Regions from separate parts of the Roseateles sp. genome, predicted to be linked through region 1. Evidence: riboswitches for the same ligand, from Rfam matches in the RefSeq annotation. Region 1 holds a riboswitch; the other holds the start of a gene.
What was found. A riboswitch is a leader RNA that binds a small molecule or an ion and turns the genes downstream of it on or off. The one in region 1 is predicted to bind cobalamin.

Region 1 (3,362 bases):
TGCCGCTGCTGAGCTGGCCGTAGAGGCTTTGCGCCGGGTTCAGCTGCCAGACCGTGCCCAGGCGCCAGGCGGTGGGCGTGAAGCGGCCGCTCCAGGCATCGGGCTTGGGCGAGAGGATCTGCCGCTCCACCTCGCTGCGATCGCGGCGCAGACCGGCGCTGACATGCCAGCCGTCCAGCGGCTGCCAGTCGGCCTCGGCGAACAGGGCCAGCTGCTCGGTCTGCGAGCGGTTGCGCGGCAGCAGCTCGGCCGCGGCGATGTAGCGGCCGGGGTCGAAGCCATGCAGGGGCACGCTGGTCACCGTCTTGTACTCATACAAATCATTGGCATGCTGAAAACGCAGATCCATGCGTTCCGCGCCCAGCGACCAGTTCAAGCGTCCACCCTGCCCGCCCTGCCCCAACAACTCTGCGCGCAGCCCGTTCTGGCGCAGCTCATGGGCAATACCCAGATAGCCCGAACGCCGCACCGTCTGCGCATCGGCGCTGAGCGCGTACTCCTCCAGGTTCTGCCAGCGCCGGTCGGCCTCGAAACGGTAGGCCACCACGCGGGCGGCCAGGCCCTCGCTCAACCGCCAATCCAGGCGGGCGCGAGCGCGCTCCTGGTCCATGCGCCAGATCGCGTCGCTGATGTTGTAGTTCTCGCCGCGCAGCTCGGCCCAGAGCTGGCCGTTCTTCAGCGGGGCACCGTAGTAGGCACTCGGGCTGTCGCGGTGGATGTCCAGGCTCAGATCCAGGCGCAGATCGGGCGTGGCCTGCCAGCGCAGCATGCTCATCAGCTTGCGGTTGCGGTGCTGGCCGCGTGCGACGAAACCATCGCCGCCCTTGGCCAGCGCATCCAGGCGCAGGCCAAGCTGCTCGCCCAGCGGCCGGCCCAGGCCCAGGCCGAGGCGGTACTCGCCGTCCGTGCCTAGGCCGGCCGTCAGCTCGCTGCGCGCCTCGCGGCCCGGCGCCTTGCGCACCAGATTGATCAGGCCGCCGATGGCGCCGTCGCCGTACAGCACCGAAGCCGGGCCGCGCAGGATCTCGATGCGCTCATAACCAAAGCTGTCAGCGGGCCCGGACTGGGTTCCCGAGGCTGTGGCCATGCGCAGGCCGTCCTCGGCCTGCGCCACCGAATCATTGCCGCTGAAGCCGCGGCTGCTGTAGGTGCTGCCCGAGCCCGGCGAGCCCAGGGCCGCCAGGCCGGTGCTGCGCGAGACCAGCTCGGCCACGCTGGCATCGCCGCGCGCCCGCAGGCGATCGACCTCCAGCACCTCGACGCTGGCCGCCGTTTCCAGCGGGCTCAGGCCCAGGCGGGAGGCCGTGCTTTGCGGCGTCTGCAAGACGCTTCTCTGGGCCTGGCCCTGGATCTGCACGGTGCGCAAGGAAATGGGCGTCGGCGCCTCAGCATCGGCCGCAGGCGGACGGGTCTGGGCCACAGCGGCGCAGCTGGCGAGCGCGGCAGCGCCGAGCAGGGAAAGATGGCGCGCCCCGGGGCGGCCTTGCAATGTCTTCATCATCAAATGTCGTCGGTTCGACCGCCCGCATGGCAGGAAACCGCAGCCTCGCGCCGATGGCGCAGGCCTCAGTTCCGTCCAACACCCCGTGGGCGGTCGTGTTCACAAGCCTCTTGCCGTGGCAAGGGGTTGAACAGCTGGCAGGCCGGTATCCGGACTCGCGAGTCTTGTGGCCTCGCCTTCCCAAGCCCTGAGGCTCAGTGGCAGGTGTTTGCGCCGTGGCAAACACCGTGAGGACACCGCACTCGCCCACCGTTGCGGGGGCAGTCGGGGCATGCGGTCTTGTGGCAAGACCTGACCCCGTTCCCGTTGAACCCGAAAACCCTCGGAAGGGTTCGCGCGGCACCTGGCAGCTGTGTACTTCTTCGTGGTCGTTCAGCGTGTCTCAGCCCTCGATATCGGCCTCCTCCTCTTTGCTGTCCGGCGCCGCGGCTTCCAGCGGTTCGCTCAGGGTCGCGCGCACATAGTCCAGCGGCAGGCGGTGGCGCGCGGCGAGCAGCTCGAAGCTGTCGCCGGCCGCATGGTCGGCCTGCAGCCCTTCCAGCCAGCCCAGCAGGCCGGTGGACAGCGAGCGGCCGGGCCGCTCGCCCGCGCGGGTCTCGCCGCCTTCGCTGAGGTCGTATTTGTTGGAATAGCCGCGCGGCGTGACCATCAGGCCATGCTGGATCACGGTGTTGCTGTTGCCGATCAGCACGGTGCTCAGCATGCCGATCTCGCACTCGCTCATGCGGTCCAGGGTCGTGAACTCGATGCGCTCGCGCCGGCGGTAGGCGCTCTTGACCACGGCGACCGGTGTGTCGGGCCGACGGTGGCGCAGAAAGAGGCGCTGCGCCTCGACGATCTGGCGCGTGCGCCGACCGCTCTTGGGGTTGTAGAGCGCCACCACAAAATCCGCCGCCGCGGCGGCATCGAGCCGGCGCGCAATCGTCGGCCAGGGCGTCAGCAGATCGGACAGCGAGATCGAGCAGAAGTCATGCGTCAGCGGCGCGCCGACGCGCGAGGCGCAGGCATTGATGGCCGAAGCGCCGGGCACGATCTCCAGCTGCACCGGGTCGTCCGGCGTCCAGCCGGCCTGGAACAGCACCTCGTAGGTGGGCCCTGCCATGCCGTAGACGCCGGCGTCGCCCGAGGAAATCAGCGCCACCTTCTTGCCCAGGCGGGCCTGCTCCAGCGCGCTGACCGCCCGGTCCAGCTCCTCGGTCATGCCTTTGCGCACGATCTCCTTGCCCTCCAGCAAATCGGCCACCAGCTTGATGTAGGTGACGTAACCGATCACCACATCGGCCTCGGCAATCGCCGCGCGAGCGCGCAGCGTCATGTGCTCGACGCTGCCGGGGCCGATGCCCACCAGCATGATGCGGCCGGGGCTGGAATGGTTGGGCTCGCTGGCATCGCTGGGCTTCAGTGCTTCATTCATGGCTTCATTCCTTGTGTGAGCGGGCCACCGACACGGTGGCGTGGCGCCCATCGGCGCCGCGGTGCTTGTGTTTTTCCAGCAGCAGATCGCTGACCCGGCCGCCGCCCAGCAGCAGGGCCGCCGCCTCGCTGACCGAGGGCGTGCCGGTGTGGCGCCGCACTGTCTCCGAAGGGTTGGGCACCTCGACACGGGCCAGCTCGGCCGCGCTGAAGAAGTGCAGCGGCCAGCCCTGGGCCGCGGCAAAGGCGAGCAGGCCGGCCTCGTCGGCCTTGAGCGCGATGCTGGCCAGGCCGCGCACCTGGGCCGAGCCGCAGCCCAGGCGCAACAGGGCCTGGGCCACCGCCTGCGCGATGGTCTCGGTCGGCGTGCCGCGGTCGCAGCCCAGACCCAGCACCACCGGCCCGCCAGAGAGCAGCGGCGCGCTCATGCCAGCGGCGGCCGGTAGAC
Region 2 (3,362 bases), 2.9 Mb from region 1:
GCTGCAGCCCATGACCTATATGAACCTCTCGGGCAAGTCGGTGGCCGCGCTGGCGCGCTTCTTCAAGATCGAGCCCGAACAGATCCTGGCGGTTCACGACGAGCTCGATCTGCTGCCCGGAGAGATGAAGTTCAAGCAAGGCGGTGGCAACGGCGGCCACAACGGCTTGAAGGACATGCAGGCCCAGCTGGGCTCGGCCAATTTCTGGCGTCTGCGCCTGGGCATCGGACACCCGGGCCACAAGGGCGAGGTGGCCGGCTATGTGCTGCGCAAGCCCCCGCTGTCGGAGCGCGAGCTGTTGCAGGACTGCATCGCCAAATCCATGGACGCCGTCGAGTTGATGCTGAGCGGTCAGATGGACAAGGCACTGGCCAAGATCCACGCCAAGCCGCCACGACCCAAGCCACCCAAGCCAGTCAGCAAGCCAGATGCTGACACCGTGTCCAGCAATGCTCCCGCACCCGGTCCAACGGATCTGAAAGTGAGCTGATCATGCACAGCGCCCCGCAGCCCCGCCCCTTCGGTCACCTCACCGCAGCGGCCCTGGCTGCGGTCCTGGCGCTGCCGCTCAGCAGCACCGTCATGGCGCAGAGCCAGACACGCAGCACGACGATCTACCGCTGCGGCCCAGACGGGCGAGACCTGCGCGACGCCCCTTGCCCCGAGGCAGCCGACAAGGCGCCCCAATCCCTCAGCTTCGACCAGCCCAGTGCCGCCGACCGGCGTGCCGCCCAAGAACTCGCCCAGCGGGATGCAAGGCGAGCTCGCGAGCTCGAAGTGCAGCGCCAGCAGCAAGAGGCCGAAGCCCGGCACCGGGCGGCTCCTGCCATCGCCATCCATGGCCGAGGCCAGCCTCCCGCAACAGCTGCCGCCCCCAGCAAGCAGGCGCAGGCCCCGACGCCGCCCAAGCCACCCAAAGGCCCCAAGCCACCAAAGACACCCAAGGCGCCAAAGGTGAGCCAGCCGGGCAAAGCCGCCAAGCCCGCCTCTGCGGCAAGCTAGAATCTCGCCGTTGGTGCTCGTGCAGGCATTCATGTCTGTGCAGTTAAACGGGAATCAGAAAGGCCGCGCTCCCACGGAGCCATGCCCAACCTGAGCTGTCCCCGCAACGGTAAGTGAACGAGTTCGACAACGCCCGCCGGGCGCCCGCTCGCACCTCAGCCTCTGTCAACAATCCACTGATGCCTCAAGGCATTGGGAAGGACACAGCAGGCCATGTTCACCAGCCCGGATACCGGCCAACAACGTGGTGCGCCGCGTGCCCATGCCCGAACCGGGCTGGTGCCGCAGCACATCGTTCAACAGGCGCTCAGCGGGTGAGCTGGCGCCTGGCAGTCTTGCTTGTTTCTCGTTCACATGACCTCTTCTGTCCGGCCCCAGGCCCGCACTCAGGCGCGCGCGTCCTTGTCCGCTTCTGCCGCATCCACCTCCCGCTTGTCTTCGATCACGCAGCGCAGCCTGCCATTTGCGCTGACGGCCCTGGCGGCACTCAGCCAAGCGCCCGTGCAAGCACAAACCACGGCCATGGGCCCCAGCAAGCTGAGCTCGGTGGTGGTCACGGCCACGCGCAGCAAGCTCGACCTCAACCAGGTGCTGGCCGACGTCACCGTGCTGACGCGCGCCGACATCGAGCGCCAAGGCTTCGGCAACCTCGCCGATCTGCTGAGCCGCCAGTCCTGCGTCGAAATCGTGCGCAACGGCAACCCCGGCAGCAGCACCAGCCTGTTCACCCGCGGCGCCAACACCCAGCACACCTTGCTGCTGGTGGACGGCGTGCGCATGGACACCCAGGGCGGCAGCGGTGGCCCGGCCTGGGAGGCCATCCCCCTGTCCATGATCGAGCGCATCGAAATCGTGCGCGGCGCGGCCAGCAGCGTCTACGGCTCGGACGCCGTGGCCGGCGTGGTCCAGGTCTTCACCCGCAAGTCCACGGGCAAGCCCCTGGTCGACATCGGCGCCGCCATCGGCTCGCTGGGCACGGTCAAGGCCGATTTCAATGCCAGCGGCTTGCTGGGCGACTTCGACTACGCCTTCGGCCTCGCCAATGAATACTCCGAAGGCTTCAACATCCGCAAGGTCAGCAATGACCCGGCCTACACGCCGGACATCGACGACTGGCGCAACTACAGCCTGAATGCGCGCCTAGGCTACCAGCTGAACCGCCAACACCGCGTGGAACTGGTCAACACCAGCGCGGCCACCGATGCGGCCTACGACGCTTCGGCCAAGCCCAAGGCCGGTGTCAGCGACCGCAATCTGCACCGCACCCAGATCACGCGCGCCCTGTGGAGCGCGCAGTGGAATGCGGACTTGCAGACCGAGCTGAGCCAGGGCGTGTCGACCGAGCGTTATGAAACGCAGACCAACAAGGCCAGTACCTATCTGACCGAAACCCGCGTGCGCCAGACCGCCCTGAGCGGCAGCTACAAGCTGGGCGCGAGCCTCGGCCAGATCAACGGTCTGCTGGAACGCCGCAGCGACGAGCTGGTGAACTCCGGCCTGCGCAAAGACGTCGGCGGCCGCGCCGACCGTCATCAGGACGCGGTGGCCCTCGCCTATCTGCTGAGCCTGGGCAGCGTGGACTTCCAGCTTCACGCCCGTCATGACGATGACAGTGACTTCGGCGGCACCAACACGGGCACGGTCGCGACCGGCTGGCGCTTCGCCAGCGGCTGGCGTGCCTGGGCCAGCGCCGGCACCGCCTTCCGCGCGCCGACGCTGTACCAGATCTTCAGCGAATACGGCCCCAAGCCCGGCGTGGCGGCCCTGAGCCCCGAGCGCGGCCGCAACTCCGAGCTGGGCCTGAACTACAGCAACGGTGACAGCGAGCTGGGCCTGACGGTCTACAACAACCGCATCCGCGACCTGATCACCTGGGACAGCGGCTTTGCCGCCAACTGCATCTCCACCTTCGGCGGCTGCTACGGCAATCTGGCCAAGGTGACGCTGCGCGGCGTCAGCCTGCAGGGCGAGACCCGCTTCGCCGGTCTGCGCCTGCAGGGTTCGCTGGACTGGCAGGATCCGCGTGATGTGGGCACCGACAAGATCCTCGGCCGCCGTTCGCGCACGCACGGCACCTTGCGCGTGGAAAAGACCCTGGACCAGTGGACCGCCGGCGCGCAAGTGCAGGCCAATGGCAAGCGCTTCGATGACCACGCGAACAAGAAGCCGATGGGCGGCTACGCGCTGCTGAATCTGGATGCGGGTTACCGCATCAACAAGCAGCTGCGCGTGCAGATCAATCTCGACAACGCGCTGAACAAGAGCTACGAGACGGCCCAGGGTTATGCCCAGGCGCCGCGCACCGTGCTGTTCAGCCTGCGCTACAGCTCCGAGCTCTGAAGCCAGCGCCAGCGAGTCCG

Region 2: it holds a riboswitch for cobalamin, as region 1 does, so the genes downstream of both, ACQY39_RS07980 (TonB-dependent receptor domain-containing protein) here and ACQY39_RS20400 (TonB-dependent receptor) in region 1, are expected to answer to the same signal.

What each region holds. Positions count from the first base shown of each region.
Region 1 is NZ_OZ253537.1:4,742,433-4,745,794, forward strand. It holds gene ACQY39_RS20400 (TonB-dependent receptor) at 1-1,498, opposite strand, end outside; cobalamin riboswitch at 1,625-1,863, opposite strand; gene cobJ (precorrin-3B C(17)-methyltransferase) at 1,884-2,915, opposite strand; gene ACQY39_RS20410 (cobalamin biosynthesis protein) at 2,920-3,342, opposite strand; gene ACQY39_RS20415 (cobalamin biosynthesis central domain-containing protein) at 3,339-3,362, opposite strand, start outside.
Region 2 is NZ_OZ253537.1:1,846,458-1,849,819, reverse strand. It holds gene pth (aminoacyl-tRNA hydrolase) at 1-490, shown strand, start outside; gene ACQY39_RS07985 (hypothetical protein) at 493-1,002, shown strand; cobalamin riboswitch at 997-1,257, shown strand; gene ACQY39_RS07980 (TonB-dependent receptor domain-containing protein) at 1,357-3,342, shown strand.